Regions from separate parts of the Kitasatospora sp. NPDC052896 genome, predicted to be linked through region 2. Evidence: riboswitches for the same ligand, from Rfam matches in the RefSeq annotation. Region 2 holds a riboswitch; the other holds the start of a gene.
What was found. Region 2 has a riboswitch for thiamine pyrophosphate ahead of ACIGXM_RS03775 (purine-cytosine permease family protein). Riboswitches for the same ligand answer to the same signal wherever they lie in the genome.
Positions count from the first base shown of each region.

Region 1: it holds a riboswitch for thiamine pyrophosphate, as region 2 does, so the genes downstream of both, thiO (glycine oxidase ThiO) here and ACIGXM_RS03775 (purine-cytosine permease family protein) in region 2, are expected to answer to the same signal.

Region 1 is NZ_JBITZU010000007.1:212,661-220,461, reverse strand. It holds gene pknB (Stk1 family PASTA domain-containing Ser/Thr kinase) at 1-1,327, opposite strand, end outside; gene ACIGXM_RS17330 (thiazole synthase) at 1,451-2,248, opposite strand; gene thiS (sulfur carrier protein ThiS) at 2,254-2,463, opposite strand; gene thiO (glycine oxidase ThiO) at 2,460-3,611, opposite strand; TPP riboswitch at 3,605-3,718, opposite strand; gene ACIGXM_RS17315 (NAD(P)/FAD-dependent oxidoreductase) at 3,797-4,987, shown strand; gene ACIGXM_RS17310 (Rv2175c family DNA-binding protein) at 5,053-5,409, shown strand; gene thiE (thiamine phosphate synthase) at 5,409-6,053, shown strand; gene ACIGXM_RS17300 (polyprenyl synthetase family protein) at 6,047-7,153, opposite strand; gene metF (methylenetetrahydrofolate reductase [NAD(P)H]) at 7,336-7,801, shown strand, end outside.
Region 2 is NZ_JBITZU010000001.1:791,732-799,532, reverse strand. It holds gene ACIGXM_RS03795 (bifunctional DNA primase/polymerase) at 486-1,193, shown strand; gene ACIGXM_RS03790 (DUF5926 family protein) at 1,432-2,412, opposite strand; gene ACIGXM_RS03785 (ATP-binding protein) at 2,530-3,219, opposite strand; gene ACIGXM_RS03780 (glycerophosphodiester phosphodiesterase family protein) at 3,497-4,318, opposite strand; gene ACIGXM_RS03775 (purine-cytosine permease family protein) at 4,388-5,791, opposite strand; TPP riboswitch at 5,782-5,930, opposite strand; gene ACIGXM_RS03770 (S1C family serine protease) at 6,146-7,801, shown strand, end outside.

The DNA.
Region 1 (7,801 bases), on a different contig from region 2:
TCACCGGATCGCTCTTCCGGGCCCGTGCCCCGACCCCGGGGTCGGAGCTGAGCACCTGCCCGGCCGGGACGTTCTCGCTGAACGCCTGCACGAAGTGGCCCTGCAGCCCGGCCCCGGCCAGCGTGCTGACGGCCTGCGCCTGGGTCTCGCCGAGCACGCTCGGCATGGTCGCGTAGACCGCGCCGGAGAGCAGGTAGCTGACCGCCGCGACCGCGACCACCACGGTGGCCAGCACCGAACCCCAGATCAGCCGCCGCCTGCCGGCCGGCCGCATCGGCCGGCGGACCGGCGTGGGCTCGTGGTACGGGCGCGGGCGGAGCAACTGCATCGTCGCGTCCGCCGGCAGGTCCAGCACGGCGGTCCGCTCGGGCGGCGGCGCGGGGATCACCGAGGTCGCCTCGTTGGTGGCGAACCGCGGAGTGGGCCGGCTGGAGGCGGGTGGCTCGGCGTCGAGCTGGGCCGGCGTCAGGCTGCGCCGCAGCCGTTGCAGGGCGGCCAGCAGCTCCACCGCGTCCCACGGACGGGCCTGCGGGTCGCGGGCGGTGGCGGCGGCGACTATCGCGTCCAGCTCCGGCGGCAGGCCCGGGACGGTCAGCGAGGGGGCCGGCACGGTCTCGTGCAGGTGACGGTAGATCACCTGCATCGGGTTCTCGCCGGCGTACGGCTTGCTGCCGGTGAGCAGCTCGTACAGCATGATGCCGGCCGCGTAGACGTCCACCCGCTGGTCGGTCGCGGCGCCCGGCTGGACCTGCTCGGGGGCCAGGTAGGAGACGGTGCCCAGCACCACGCCCGGGGTGGTGGCGCTCGAACCGGTCGCCTCGGTGCCGGAGAGCAGTCGGACCAGGCCGAAGTCGGCGACCTTGACCATGCCGCCGTCGTTGATCAGCACGTTCTCCGGCTTGACGTCCCGGTGCACCAGCCCGGCCCGGTGCGCGGCGCCGAGCGCGGCCAGCACCGGCTCCAGCACGTCCAACGCGGCCCGGACGGAGAGCGCGCCGCGGTCGCTCAGCACGTCGCGCAGGGTGCGCCCGGGGACGTACTCCATCGCGAGGAAGACCACGCCCTGGTCGGCGCCCTGGTCGAAGACGTTGACCACGTTGGGGTGCGAGAGCCGGGCGACCGCCTTGGCCTCGCGGATGAAACGCGCGGTGAACTCGGCGTCCCCGGCCAGCCCCGGGTTCATCACCTTGAGCGCCAGCACCCGGTCGAGCCGGGTGTCGGTGCCCCGGTAGACGGTCGCCATGCCGCCCGCCGCGATGCGCTGCTCGACCCGGTAGCGGCCGTCCAGCAGCGTGCCCAGCAGGGGGTCGTTCAACGTCGTGTCCACCAGAGGAGTGTAGGGGGGTGACCCCGGCGGGTGTCCCGGGTGACACCGCGTCCGGGGCCGTTGTGCCCCGCTTGTGCCCCGCTCGTGACATTGGGCCAAGGGCGCGGGACGGTGGTCGGGGCGTCAGAACGCGGGCCGCTCGCGGTGGTCGAGGTCGGCCCGGCCGGCCATCGCCGAGGAGGCCTCGGCGTGGAAGCGGCGCGGGATCCGGCCGGCCCGGTACGCCAGCCGGCCCGCCTCGGCGGCCCGGCGCATCGCGTCGGCCATCAGCACCGGCTCCTGAGCCCGGGTCACCGCGGAGGCCAGCATCACCGCCGAGCAGCCCAGTTCCATCGCCAGCGCCACGTCCGAGGCGGTGCCCGCGCCGGCGTCCAGGACCACCGGCACGTTGGCGCTCTCCACGATCAGCTGGAAGTTGTGCGGGTTGCGGATGCCGAGCCCGGAGCCGATCGGCGAGCCCAGCGGCATGATCGCGGCGCAGCCGACGTCCTCCAGCTTGCGGGCCAGCACCGGGTCGTCGTTGGTGTAGGGGAGCACCGTGAAGCCGTCGTCGACCAGGGTCTCGGCGGCGTCCAGCAGTTCGATCGGGTCGGGCAGCAGGGTCCGCTCGTCGGCGATCACCTCCAGCTTGACCCAGTTCGTGCCGAGCGCCTCGCGGGCCAGCCGGGCGGTCAGCACCGCCTCGCCGGCGGTGAAGCAGCCCGCGGTGTTGGGCAGCACCCGGATCCCGTTGCGGGACAGCACGTCCAGCACCGAGCCCTGGGTGTCCGCCTTCACCCGGCGCATCGCCACCGTGGTGAGCTCGGTGCCGGAGACCCGCAGCGCCTGTTCCAGCACGTCCAGGCTGGGCGCGCCGCCGGTGCCCATGATCAGGCGGGAGGTGAAGGTGGTGCCGGCGATCGTCAGGGTGTCGTCGGCCATGCCGCTCAGCCCCCCTGCACGGCGGTGAGGATCTCCACCCGGTCGCCCGCGGCCAGCGGGGTCCGGGCCCACGAGCCGCGCGGGACCACGGTCTCGTTGAGCGCGGCGGCCACCCCGGAGTGCGCGGTGCTCAGGGTGGCCACCACCTCGGCCAGGGTGGCGGTCCGGGCGACCTCGCGGGGTTCGCCGTTGACGGTCAGCTGGATCGGGTTCATGCGGCGGCCCTCTGGGTGAAGCGGAGCGGGGAGAACGGGACGGCGAGGTCGGGGACGGTGCCCTCGGCCAGGTAGGCGGCGAGCAGGTCGGCGGTGACCGGGGTGAGCAGCACCCCGTTGCGGTAGTGGCCGGTGGCGGCGGCCAGCCCGGGCAGCGCGGTCGGGCCGAGCAGCGGGGCGTTGTCCGGCGAGCCGGGGCGCAGGCCCGCGCCGGTCTCGGTGAGCGGCAGCTCGGTGACGCCCGGGACCAGCTGGTGCGCGTCGCGCAGCAGCTCGTAGACGCCGCCCGCGGTGACCGTGGTGTCGTAGCCCTGCTCCTCGGTGGTCGCGCCGATCACCAGCTCGCCGTCCGCGCGCGGTACCAGGTACAGGTGCTGGCCACGGACCACCGCGCGGACGTTGCGGGAGAGGAACGGCGCGTACGGGCCGGGGATCCGCAGCCGCAGGATCTGGCCCTTGACCGGGCGGATCGCGGGCAGCACCCCCTCCGGCAGGCCGGCCAGCCGGTGGCTGTAGGGGCCGGCGGCGAGCACCAGCCGCCCGGCCGTCAGCGCGCTGCCGTCGGGCAGCCGCACCCCGACCGCCCGCCCCGCGGTGACCAGCAGCTCCGCCGCCCGGTCCCGGTGCAGCCGCACCCCGGCCCGCTCGCAGCCGGCCAGCAGCGCGGCGCACAGCCGGCGGCCGTCCACCTGGTGGTCGCCGGTGACGAGCAGGCCGCCGCTCACCCCGGGGGAGAGCATCGGCTCCAGCCGGCGGGCCTCCCGGCCGGTCAGCCACTGCGAGTCGAGGCCCAGCCGCTGGTGGAACCCGTGCAGCTCGCGCAGCTCGGCCCGGTCGTCGGAGTCCAGCGCGACGGCCAACGTGCCGGTGGCCCGGTAGCCAGTGGGCAGGCCGGTGGCCCCGGTCAGCTCGGCGGCGAACGCGGCGTACCGCTGGTTCGACGCGATGCCCAGGCGCAGCAGCGGCTCCTCGCCGTACTGCAGCTCGGTCACCGGTGCCAGCATGCCGGCCGCCACCTGCGCCGCGCCGCCGCCGGGGGTGGGGTCGAGAACGGTCACCGCGAGGCCGCGCTGTGCGGTGCGCCAGGCCACCGCGAGGCCGATGATGCCGCCGCCGACGACCAGGACGTCGGTGGATGTGCGTGCCACGATGCGGATGCTCCCTTCGCCGGAATGACCCGGATCAGGTTCGGACGGTCGCGGGCCGCCGCAGCCCGCCTCTCAGCCCGGTGCGCCGGGCTCCCGTGATGTCTCACCCCACCTTATCGCCGGCCTCCGGGGCGGCCGAGGGTGCGTACGGAGGGCGGTATTGCGGTGCTCGTTAGAGTGGCCGAATGGCTGAGCTGAAGAGCACGGATCGGGTGGTCGTGGTCGGCGCCGGGCTGGCGGGGGCGCAGTGCGCCCTGGCGCTGCGCGAAGGGGGGTGGCAGGGCTCGCTGACGCTGGTCGGGGCGGAACCGTGGGCGCCGTACGACCGGCCGCCGCTCTCCAAGGACGTCCTGCTGGGCAAGACCGACAGCACGGTGTACGAACTGGACTGGCAGCGGCTCGGCGTCGAGCTGCTGACCGGCCGTCGGGCCACCGGCCTGGCGCCGGGCCTGCTGCAGACCGACGCGGGGGAGCTGGCCTACGACCACCTGGTGCTGGCCACCGGTGCGGACCCGGTGCGGCTGCCCGCCGCGAGCGGCGAGCGGACGCTGCGGACCCTGGCGGACTCGCTCGCGCTGCGCGCGGAGCTGCGGCCCGGGCGGCACCTGGTGCTGGTCGGCGCGGGCTGGATCGGGGCCGAGACGGCCACCGCGGCTCGGGAGCTGGGCTGCGCGGTGACCGTGCTGGAGGCGGCCGACGCGCCGTTGCCGGGGGCGCTGCCGGCCGAGCTGACCGCACCGATGCGGGAGTGGTACCGGGCCGCCGGGGTGGAGCTGCGGCTGGGCGCCCGGGTGGCGACGGTCGAGCCGGGCGCGGTGCTGCTGGCGGACGGCGAGCGGGTGGTCGCGGACGAGGTGCTGGTCGGGGTCGGCGCGCGGCCGGCCACCGGCTGGCTGGCGGGCTCCGGGGTGGAGCTGGACCCGGCCGGCACCGTGCTGGCCGACCAGCGGCTGCGCACCTCCCTGCCGGGGGGCTGGGCGGCCGGCGACTGCGTCAGCTACCCCTCGGCCCGGTTCGGCGAGCGGATCTCCGTCCAGCACTGGGACCACGCGCTGCACTCCGGCCGGGCGGTCGGCGCCGCGCTGCTGGGTGCGCAGGCGCCGTACGACCCGGTGCCGTACTTCTGGTCCGAGCAGTTCGGCCGGATGGTCCAGTACGCCGGCCGGCACGGTGGCGCCGACCGGCTGCTCTGGCGCGGCTCGCCGGCCGACCCGGCGTGGAGCGTGCTCTGGCTGCGCGAGGGGGCGCTGGTCGCGGTGCTCGCCGTGGACCGGCCGCGCGACCTGGCGCAGGGCCGTCGGCTGATCGAGCGGGCCGTGGTGCTGGATCCGGACCGCGCGGCCGACCCCGAGGTGCCGCTGAAGTCCGCGCTGTGAGGTCAGCTGACGGGCCGCTGGTGCGCGTGGGGTCGCCGGGATGGCAGGCTGGTGCCGTGAGTGAGATGGAATCCAAGATCGAATCCCTTGTCCAGGACTGGCTCTACCTGCCGGACATCTCCGAGCGATGGGGTGTCCAGGTCACCGAGGTCCGCCAGATGGTCAAGGACCACCGGCTGATCGCGGTCCGCCGCGGCCCCAACCGCTCGCTCCAGGTCCCGGCCGCCTTCATCGAGGACAGCGGGCTGGTCAAGCACCTGGCCGGCACCCTGACGGTGTTGCGCGACGGCAGGTTCTCCGACGAGGAGATCCTGGAGTGGCTCTTCACCGACGACCCGTCGCTGCCCGGCAGCCCGATCCAGGCGCTGCGTGAGAACCGCGGCACCGAGGTGAAGCGGCGCGCCCAGGCGATGGCGCTCTGATGACGGACCCGCGCGCCCGGCTGGCCGACGCCCGGCTGTACCTGTGCACCGACGCCCGGCGCGAGCAGGGCGACCTGCCGGAGTTCCTGGACGCCGTGCTGGCCGGCGGGGTGGACGTCGTCCAGCTCCGCGACAAGGGCCTGGAGGCCCGGCAGGAGCTGGAGTACCTGGAGGTCTTCGCGGACGCCGCCCGGCGGCACGGCAGGCTCTTCGCGGTCAACGACCGGGCCGACGTGGCGCACGCGGCCCGGCCCGACGTGCTGCACCTCGGGCAGGACGACCTGCCGGTGCCGCACGCCCGGGCGATCCTCGGCCCGGACGTGCTGATCGGGCGCTCCTGCCACGCCGAGTCCGAGGTGGCCGCGGCGGTCGCCGAGCCGGGGGTGGACTACTTCTGCACCGGCCCGGTCTGGCCGACGCCGACCAAGCCCGGCCGGCCCGCACCCGGGCTCGGTCTGGTCGAGTACGCCGCCCGGCAGGTGACGGACCGCCCGTGGTTCGCCATCGGCGGGATCGACCTGGGCAACCTGGACCAGGTGTTGGCCGCCGGCGCCCGCCGGGTGGTGGTGGTCCGGGCGATCACCGCGGCCGAGGACCCGGGGGCGGCGGCCGCCGAGCTGGCGGCCCGGCTGAGGGCTCAGTAACGGCGGACGGTCGCGGCCCGGGCCAGCGCGAGCAGCGTGGTCCGGGCCGCGTCGTCCACCAGCGGGGCCGCGTCCAGGGCCGCCAGCGCCTGGGCCATCAGCGCCTCGATCCGCTCCTCGACCCGCTCGGCCGCCCCGCTGCGGGCCACCAGCTCGCTCAGCTCGGCGATCTCCGCCGCGCCCAGCCCGGGGGCGCCGAGCCGCTCGTCCAGCCGCCTGGCCCGAGCCGGCGGCAGGCCGCGCATGGCCAGCGCGACCAGCAGGGTGCGCTTGCCCTCCCGCAGGTCGTCGCCGGCGGGCTTGCCGGTCACCGCCGGGTCGCCGAACACCCCGAGCAGGTCGTCGCGGAGCTGGAAGGCCTCGCCGAGCGGCAGGCCGAACGCCGAGTACGCCGCCATCAGCTGGTCCGAGGCCCCCGCCAGCCGGGCGCCGACCTGGAGCGGGCGCTCGATGGTGTACTTCGCCGACTTGTAGTGCAGCACGGTCTGCGCCCGGTCCAGCGCCCCGGCGTCGGTGGAGTCGCCGGCCACCGGCTCCAGCACGTCCAGGTACTGACCGGCCATCACCTCGGTGCGCATCAGGTCGAAGACCGGCTTGGCGGCCAGCACCGCCGCCGGGTCGAGCCCGCAGCGGACGAAGAGCTCGTCGCACCAGATCAGCAGCAGGTCGCCGAGCAGCACCGCGGCGGCCGCCCCGAACTGCTCGCGGTCGCCGCGCCAGCCGCTGTCCCGGTGCAGGGCCTCGAAGCGGCGGTGGACGGACGGCAGGCCGCGCCGGGTGTCGCTGCGGTCCATCAGGTCGTCGTGCACCAGGGCGCTGGCCTGCAGCAGCTCCAGCGCGGCCGCCGCGTGCGCGATGCCGGTGCTCTCCGCCGCGCCGCCCGCGCCGCGCCAGCCCCAGTAGCAGAACGCCGGGCGCAGCCGCTTGCCGCCGTCCAGCAGGAACTCGCGCAGGGCCTCGGCGGCCGGCAGCAGGCCCGGCGAGATCGAGCCGAGCAGGGCGTGCTGGCCGGCCATGAACTCCGCCAGCGCGGTGTTGACGCGCTCGCGGACCGCCTCGACGTCGAGGGGCTGGACGGCTGTCGGGCTGGGCGAGGTCACGGGTGTCTCCGGAATCACTGGGGTGACCTCAGGGTAGCCGGGCTCCGTTCGAACTCGCGCGGCTGATCCACCCCTGTCGCGTCCCATCCACCGGGTGGGCCGCGCCGCAGGTTGTGGACGTCGTGTCTCAGTTGGTGGACAAGGTTTGTTCGCGGCCGAGCGTCGGCCGCTAATCTGCGAACATGGCACTCGGTGTTTCTTCCACCAGAACCGACCGCGCTTCCACGGTCCGCGAACTGCTGGCGGCCGGCCAGCGCTCGTACTCCTTCGAGTTCATGCCGCCACGCAGCGAGGCCGCGGAGCAGAAGCTCTGGGACGCCATCCGCCGGCTGGAGGCGCTCAACCCGAACTTCGTCTGCATGACCTACGGCGCCGGCGGGTCCTCACGCGGCCGCACCGTCAACATGGTCGGCCGGATCGCCGCCGAGACCACACTGACCCCGGTCGCCCACCTCACCGCGGTGGACCACTCGATCGCCGAGCTGCGCAACATCATCGGCCACTACGCCGACCAGGGCGTGCGGAACGTCCTCGCGGTGCGCGGCGACCCGCCCGGCGACCCGCAGGGCGAGTGGGTGCGCCACCCGCAGGGCGTCGGCTACGCGTACGAACTGGTGGAGCTGATCAGGGGCATCGGGGACTTCTGCG
Region 2 (7,801 bases):
TACACAGGACGGTCGGGACATGTCCAGGATCGGCCCCCTGCCGGATGGCTGGTTCTGCGTCGGCCCGGTGCGGCCCGTCCGGGAGTGGAGCACCCGGCCAGCGGGCAGAAGCCAACCAGAGCAGAAGCCAACGGAGTGGTGCCGGCAACAGAGCGGCGCCGGCCAACGGAGCAGCGCCGAACAGGCCGCCGGACCCTGCCCGGATCCTAGGGGTCCCCCCGCCGGCGACCTCGCTGACCAGAAGTCACTCACTCGTACGGTGGAACCGGTGGACGCCGGAGCGCGTCCATCCGGTCGCATGAGGGATTCTCGTTCCACGGTCGTGCCCAAGGCCTGCCCGGTGCGCGGCCGACGTGGTACCCCCGGGCCCGGTCGGCGCCCGAGCGGTCGCTCTGAGCAGGCCTGCGGCTCCCCGGCCGTGTCAGGTCAGGTCTCGATGGTCTCGATGGTCTTGATCCACCCGGTCGCGGAGAGGAACGATCGTGATGCGTGAGAAGCCCGGAAAGCACCGCAGGACCCGGCAGGCGCTGCTGCAGGCGGCGCTGACCTGTGCCGAGCGGTGGCGCTGGCCGGTGGTGCCGGGAGCGGTGGTGGTGGAGCGGGCGGCGGCCGGCGCGCCGCCGGAGGTCTCCTGCTCCTGCGGCAACCCGCTGTGCGCCGTGCCCGGCGCGCACCCGGCCGACCAGCCGTTGTTGGCGGCCACCACCGAGGCGCGGATGGTGCGTTGGTGGTGGGAGCAGCACAGCCCGCAGGCGCCGGTGCTGGTGCCGACCGGGCGGGTGGTGTCGGCGGTGAGCCTGCCGGCCGCGGCCGGGGCGCGGCTGCTGGCGTACTTCGACGCGCTGCGGGTGCCGACCGGCCCGGTGCTGGCCACCCCGACCCGGTACGCGCTGCTGGTGGCACCGTTCTCCTACCCCGAGCTGGCCGAGCTGCTGGCGGCCCAGGAGCCCACGCTGCGGCCGGGCGGTGCGCCGGGCGAGGTGCCGACCTCGGTGCGCTACCACGGGCCGGACGGCTATCTGGTGCTGCCGCCCTCGCGGATCGGGACGGGCGGCGCGGCGGCGGTGCGCTGGGTGCGGCGACCGGTGGCGCGGCCGGAGGGGGGCGTTCGGCTGCCGCGGGTGGCGAGCCTGCTGGAGGCGCTGGTGGCGGCCGGAACGGCGGCGCCGGACGACAGCCGGCTGGCCTACTGAGGGGGTGTCCGGCGGCCTTGTCGGGCGGCTCGACGGGCGACCCGGCCCCGGAAATGGAAGATCCGGCCGCTGGCGACGGGGGATGCACCAGCGACCGGACTGTTTAGACAGTAACAAGGATTGGCGCTGTAGCCAATTTCCCTGCACGGCCCGACGCCCCGGAACCCGGGTTATCGGGCCGGAATGTGATCGGAGTCATACTGCGGCCGGTCAAACGATCTTGCCGGCCCAGTACCGTTCAGTTCAGGGTGACCTGACGGTTCACCAGATTCGCCCGGGCCCGCCGCTCGTCGCCGGAGAGCTCCGTGCGCACCGCCAGGGCGCCGGCCAGCCGCTCGGCGAAGGCCGCCGCGGGCTTCTCGCAGTCGGCGGCCGACATCTGCGTCGGCAGGTCCCAGACCGGCACGGTCAGCCCGTGCGCGCGGAACGAGCCGACCAGCTTGGTGCCCTCGCCGAGCGAGGCCTCGCCGGCCGCCGAGAGCCGGGCCAGCGCGTCCAGCAGTTGCTCCTCCGGCACGGTCATCACCCAGCGCAGGTGGTTCTTGTCCGGGGTGCCGCACCAGTAGGCCGAGTCCACGCCGGTCAGCTTCTCGGTGGGGATCGCCGAGGCGTTGGCACGCTCCAGCGAGGCGGCCACCTCGCCGGTGGCGGACTCCGCGTCCTCCAGCCAGAACTCGAAGCCGGTGTGCACGGCCGGCGTGAACTCGGCCTTCGGGTCGAGGAGTTCCTGCAGTCGACGGCCGGGCGCGGCCCGCCGGGTCGGCACCGGGCTGCCGGGCTCGGTGACCAGCGCCTGCTCCAGGGCGTCCGCCAGGTCACGGCTCAGGTCGCCGGAGGAGGACTGGGTCTGCAGGCCGAGCAGGATCGAGCCGTCCGGGCGGCGCAGCGCCGGCCAGGCGAGCGGGAGCACGGTCGCCAGCGTGACCGACGGCACCTCGCCCTCGGCGCTCTCCAGCACGCCGGCGGCCAGGGTCAGCTCGACCGTGGCCGCCGGCACCAGCTCACGCAGCGCCACCCAGTCGGCCTCGCCCGGCAGTCCCTCGAACGGACGGTGCACCAGCTCCTGGACGGCGTGCGCCGCCTCCCGGCCGTGGCAGGCCTTGTAGCGGCGGCCGGAGCCGCAGGGGCAGGCCTCGCGGGCCCCGACCACCGGGACGCTGCCGGCGGACGCGCCGGGACGGCTGGGCTGGGACGACTTCTTGGCGGCCTTCTTGGCCATGGTGCGGCTCTCCCGGGAACGGTGGTGTCTTTTGTCTCCCGGGCAGCCTACTGAGGTTTCCCCCGCCCGCCGTGCCCTCGAGGACTCCCCGCGGCCCCCGTGTTCCACCACGGTCCGTCAGGCCGACCGGGCGTGCTCGGTGTACGCGGACAGCGCGGCCCAGACCGTCACCTCGCCCGGCGCGTCCCGCACCCCCCAGTCGGCGGCCAGCCGGCCGACGATGCTCAGCCCCCGGCCGCCCTTCGCGGTGAGCGAGGGCCGGGCCGGCTGCGGCCGGGTGGCCGCGCCGCCGTCGGTGACCTCCAGGGTCAGCCGCCCGTCCGGGTGCACCTGCCAGCGCACCAGGACCCCGCCCTGGTCCTCCGGCGCGCTGGGGGCGCGGTGGGCCGAGTGGGCGCCCCGGGCGTCCGCTGCCCGCCGTGCCGCACGCCGGACCGCGTGCCGGGCCCCGACCGGCGCGCCGACCAGCAGCGCGTCCAGTTCGGCCGCCTCCGCCGCCTGCGCCGCGGCGTCCGTCTCGTTCGGTTCGGATTCCGCGGAGTTCCGCAAATCATCCGACCGCTCCAGGAATTCCTCCCCGACCCCCCCGTCGAGATCCAGCAACGGAGCAAGCGGCCGCGCATAGCGGCAGGAATTGCTGAGCAGTTCGGAAAGGATCAGAACCGCGTCATCGATGACGGTGTCGGGCACCTCCCGGTCGCCCAGATCCCGCCTCAGGCGGCGCCGTGCGGCCCCGACACTGGCCGGACCGTGCGGCACCGCCATGGTCGATGAAGTCGGCACTTCGCGCGCCACCATCAACGCCACCCCCGGACCTCCTTCAGCGTTTGCCGAGGGATGGATGCCCCGGGGGAATGGGCCGGAAACAGACGGCACCGATCGTGGCCGGTCAATTGTCGAGTTACCTCGAGGGCGGCGACACGCTGTGCGCAAGTGGTGATTAACTGATTACGCTGCGTCGATCAGGGGAGCGGGATTGCGCACGCCGGGTCCGCCGCGCCACCCCCGCCCGCGCCCCGCGTACGCCAATTCGCGGCACGGGAGCCCTGCCGGAGCGGCTCGGCGGCGGGCTCCGCCGAACGACTCAGCGGCCGAGCTGGGCCAGCACCTCGCGCGGCCGGTTGGTGATGATCGCCTCCACCCCGAGGTCCAGGCAGAGCTCGACGTCCTTCGGCTCGTCCACCGTCCACACGTGCACCCGGTGGCCGGCCGCTCGCAGCCGGGGCACCAGGTCGGGCTGCCGGCGGACCAGCTCGATGCCCGGTCCGGCGATCGCGGCACCCGCCGGCAGGCCCGCGCCGGGCCACAGCCGCAGCGGCAGGGTGTGCTCGAAGAGGAAGACCCGCGGGTAGTCGGGGGCCGCGGCCCTGACCCGGCCCAGCGCGGTCGCCGAGAAGCTCATGATCCGGGCGTGCGGGCGCTCGTCGTCGCTCGGCGCGGCCGCGATCCCGTACCGGTCCAGGGCGCTCAGCAGCTTGGCCTCGACCCGGCCGGCGAAGCGCACCGGGTGCTTGGTCTCGATCGCCAGATCCACCCGGCGCCCGCAGTCGGCGACCAGCTCCAGCAGGCTCTCCAGCCGCAGCAGCGGCTGCCGGGCCGGGCCGCCCGCGGCGTCCGCCTTCCACGAGCCGAAGTCGTACGCGGACAGCTGGGCCAGGGTCTGCCCGGAGACCGTGCCGCGGCCGTTCGAGACCCGGGTGACGGTCCGGTCGTGAACGCAGACCAGGTGGCCGTCGGCGGTCACCCGGACGTCGCACTCGACCGCGTCCGCGCCCTCCGTCAGGGCCCGCTGGTACGCCGCCAGGGTGTGCTCGGGCAGGGCGGCGGAGGAACCCCGGTGGGCCACCACCTGGACCGCGGAGGGGGTGCGGGAGGGGTCGGTGCGGGAGAGGTCGGGAGTTGTCACGGCCCCAACACTAGGACGTCCGGGTGGATCGAATGCAACGGCCGTGCGAACCACGGGCGCCGGCGGGCCCTACCGCGCGGCGGGGCGGACCAGCAGGTTGAGCAGCCAGGTGGCCAGGCCGGCGACCAGGAAGGAGAAGAGCGAGGCCGAGGACCACTGCTGCGGGGTGAAGTGGGTCAGCGACTGGAGGTCCGTCCAGATCCCGGTCCACCAGCCGGCGATCGCGGTGGGCGCCAGGAACTGGTAGACCGCGAAGCCGAGCGCCCACGGCAGCAGCATCAGCGGCCGGGCCGGGGAGTCCTGCGAGAGGTCCCAGCCGCGCCGGCCGTGGCCCAGGAAGAAGTCCACCGCCAGCACCGCGAGCAACGGCACGAAGACCGAGCCGATCAGGCCGAGGAAGTTGTAGTACGAGTCGGTGAACTGCTTGATCTGCAGCGCCAGCACGGTCACCAGCACGCCGATCCCGCCGGTCAGCAGCCGCCGGTCCACCCGGGGGAAGAGGTTGTGCACCGACATCGCGGTCGAGTAGACGTTCGCGAAGGACTGGTCCGCCTCGCGCAGCACCAGCACCAGCAGGAACGCCCAGCCGGCCGCCACCCCGGTGAAGGAGTCCAGCAGGTTGTCGGCGTTGCCGTGCGACTGCAGCAGTGCGATCAGGCCGAGCAGGTAGCACCAGACCTGGGCCACCGTGTAGCCGGAGAAGGTGCCCCAGAACGAGGCGCGCGGGGTGCGCGAGTGCCGGGTGTAGTCGGCGGCCAGCGGGACGAAGGAGACCGAGACGGCGATGATCGCGTCCGTCGCCTTCAGGAAACCGTGCCAGTTTCCCGCGCCCGGATCCGGGAAACCCTTGCGGCCGAGCTGGACGGTGAAGTAGACCATCGCCACGCCGACCGCGATCGCCACGTACTTGCGCAGCGCCGCGATCGAGCCCAGCGGCCAGATCGTCAGCACCGTGGTGAGCACCCCGGCGAGCAGCACGAAGAGCCAGCGCCAGCCCTGGGTGCCGGAGACCGTCTGGGCGCCCCAGGCGATCACGGTCAGCTCGTACACGCCCCAGCCGACGCACTGCAGGACGTTCAGCACGGTCGGCAGGTACGACAGCCGGGTGCCGAACAGCCCGCGCAGCACGGCCATCGCGGGCGCCCCGGTCCGGGCGCCGATGAGCGCGGCGACCGCGAGCATCGCGGTGCCGATCACCGTGCCGGCCACGATCGCGGTGGTCGCGGCGGCGAACGACAGCTCGCTGCCCGGCTGGCCGAGCACGGTCGCGGCGCTGGTGAAGCCGATCAGGCTGATGCCCAGGTTCGCCCAGAGCGCGAACTGGTCGCGGAAGCCCAGGGTGCGCGGCGGCGCGGTGTCCAGCACCAACGGGGCCTCGGCACGGGCCGGCCCGTCGCCGTCGGGGCGATCCAGCGTCGCCGTGCCCGAGGACGGGGGTGGCGTCGAGGACGGGGAAGGCGTCGCAGCCGTCATGGCAGACTCCCTACGCCGGCATTACCCGGACAGGTTCCGGCGGTCAGCGCTCCCTCGCCCGCACCGGCTCACTCGCCATGGCGTACGGTCGACCAGCGCACTCTCAGCCTGGTGGGTCCAAGCTCCCGCGTGTCAGATGTGGCAGTCAGGGTAGCCCGGCGTGTGGATTACGCCAAAGCGGGGAGGCGCGCCGTCCCGGATCGCGGAACTTCTGTCGGGGGAGCCCGGCCGGGCGCTGGTGCTGTCGGGTTGACCTAAGGATTCTTAACAGTTCTTCAGGCAGCTCCTTACGGCAACCAGATCGGGCATAGGAAAAACTATGGGCCAAGGTCCTGTCAGCTATGGAGGTCGTCCGTGAGCACCGAGCACGAGAGTGGCTCCACCGGGCCGCAGGGGGAGCAGCTCTCCAGCGGTACCGGTGAGCCGGGGGGCACGCCGTCGGTAGGTGAGTCGCAGCCGACCCTCGCGTTCGCCAAGCTGAGCGGCGAGGAGCCCACACCGGCGCCCGCCGCGCCCGCCGCCCCTGTTGCCCCCGCTCCTGCCGCCCCCGCCGACGCCGAGCCGACCACGGAGCTGCCGGCCGCCGCGCCCGCCCCGGCTCCGGCTCCCGCGCCGAAGTACCTGGACGCTCCGCCGCCGGTGCTGCCCGCCCCGCCGGCCGCTCCGCCGGCCCCCACCCTTGCCGAACCGCCGGCCAACCCGTACGCCGCGCCGACGCCGCCGGTCGCCCCCGGTGCGCCGGCCGGTGCCGCCGCGCACGCCGAGCACCACCCGTTCGGCGCCGGTCACCCGGTCGGCGGCTGGGGCGCCGGCCCGGGCGAGCCCGGCGCGCCGGGCGGCCCCGGCTACCCCGGTGGCTACCCGGGCGACTACGGCACCCCCGGCCAGCCGCCGAAGAAGCGCGGCGGGCTGATCGCCCTGGTCGCCGCCGTCGCGCTGGTCGCGGGCGTGCTGGGCGGCGTGGTCGGCGCCGCGGTCAACGGCGACTCGTCCGGCCCGTTCAGCTCCGGCAGCAGCCACAGCAGCACCACGACCACCGTCAGCGACAACACCAAGGCGCTCAACCGGGCCCCCGACTCGATCGCCGGGATCGCCGCCAAGGCGCTGCCCAGCACCGTCACCATCAAGGCCGACGGCAGCCAGGAGTCCGGCACCGGCACCGGGTTCGTCTTCGACACCCAGGGCCACATCATCACCAACAACCACGTGGTGGCCCCGGCCCAGGGCGGCGGCAAGCTGACCGTCAAGTTCTCCGACGGCTCCGAGTACTCCGCCTCGGTGGTCGGCCAGGCCAAGGGCTACGACATCGCGGTGATCAAGCTGGACAACCCGCCGGCCGGCAAGCTCGTCCCGCTCCCGCTGGGCGACTCCGACCAGGTCGCGGTCGGCGACGCCGCGATCGCCATCGGCGCGCCGTACGACCTGGAGTCCACCGTCACCTCCGGCATCATCAGCGCCAAGAACCGCCCGGTCGCCTCCGGCGACGAGAGCGGCGTGCAGACCTCGTACATGAACGCGCTGCAGACCGACGCCTCGATCAACCCGGGCAACTCCGGCGGCCCGCTGCTCAACGCGAGCGGCCAGGTGATCGGCATCAACTCGGCGATCCAGTCGAACTCCAACGGCTCCGGCCAGGCCGGCAGCATCGGCCTGGGCTTCGCGATCCCGATCAACCAGGCCAAGCGGGTGGCCCAGATGCTGATCCAGACCGGCACCCCCGTCTACCCCGTCCTCGGCGTGCTGCGCAACGACCAGTACAACGGCGACGGCGCCCAGATCTCGCCCACCGCCATCCAGGGCACCCCGGCGGTCACCCCCGGCGGCCCGGCCGACAAGGCCGGCCTCAAGCCCGGCGACGTGATCACCAAGCTCGGCGGGGTGCTGATCGACAACGGTCCGGCCCTGGTCAGCGAGATCTGGACGCACGCCCCGGGCGACCAGGTCCCGGTCCAGTACACCCGCAACGGCCAGACCATGACCACCACGGTCACCCTCGGCAGCCGCACCGGA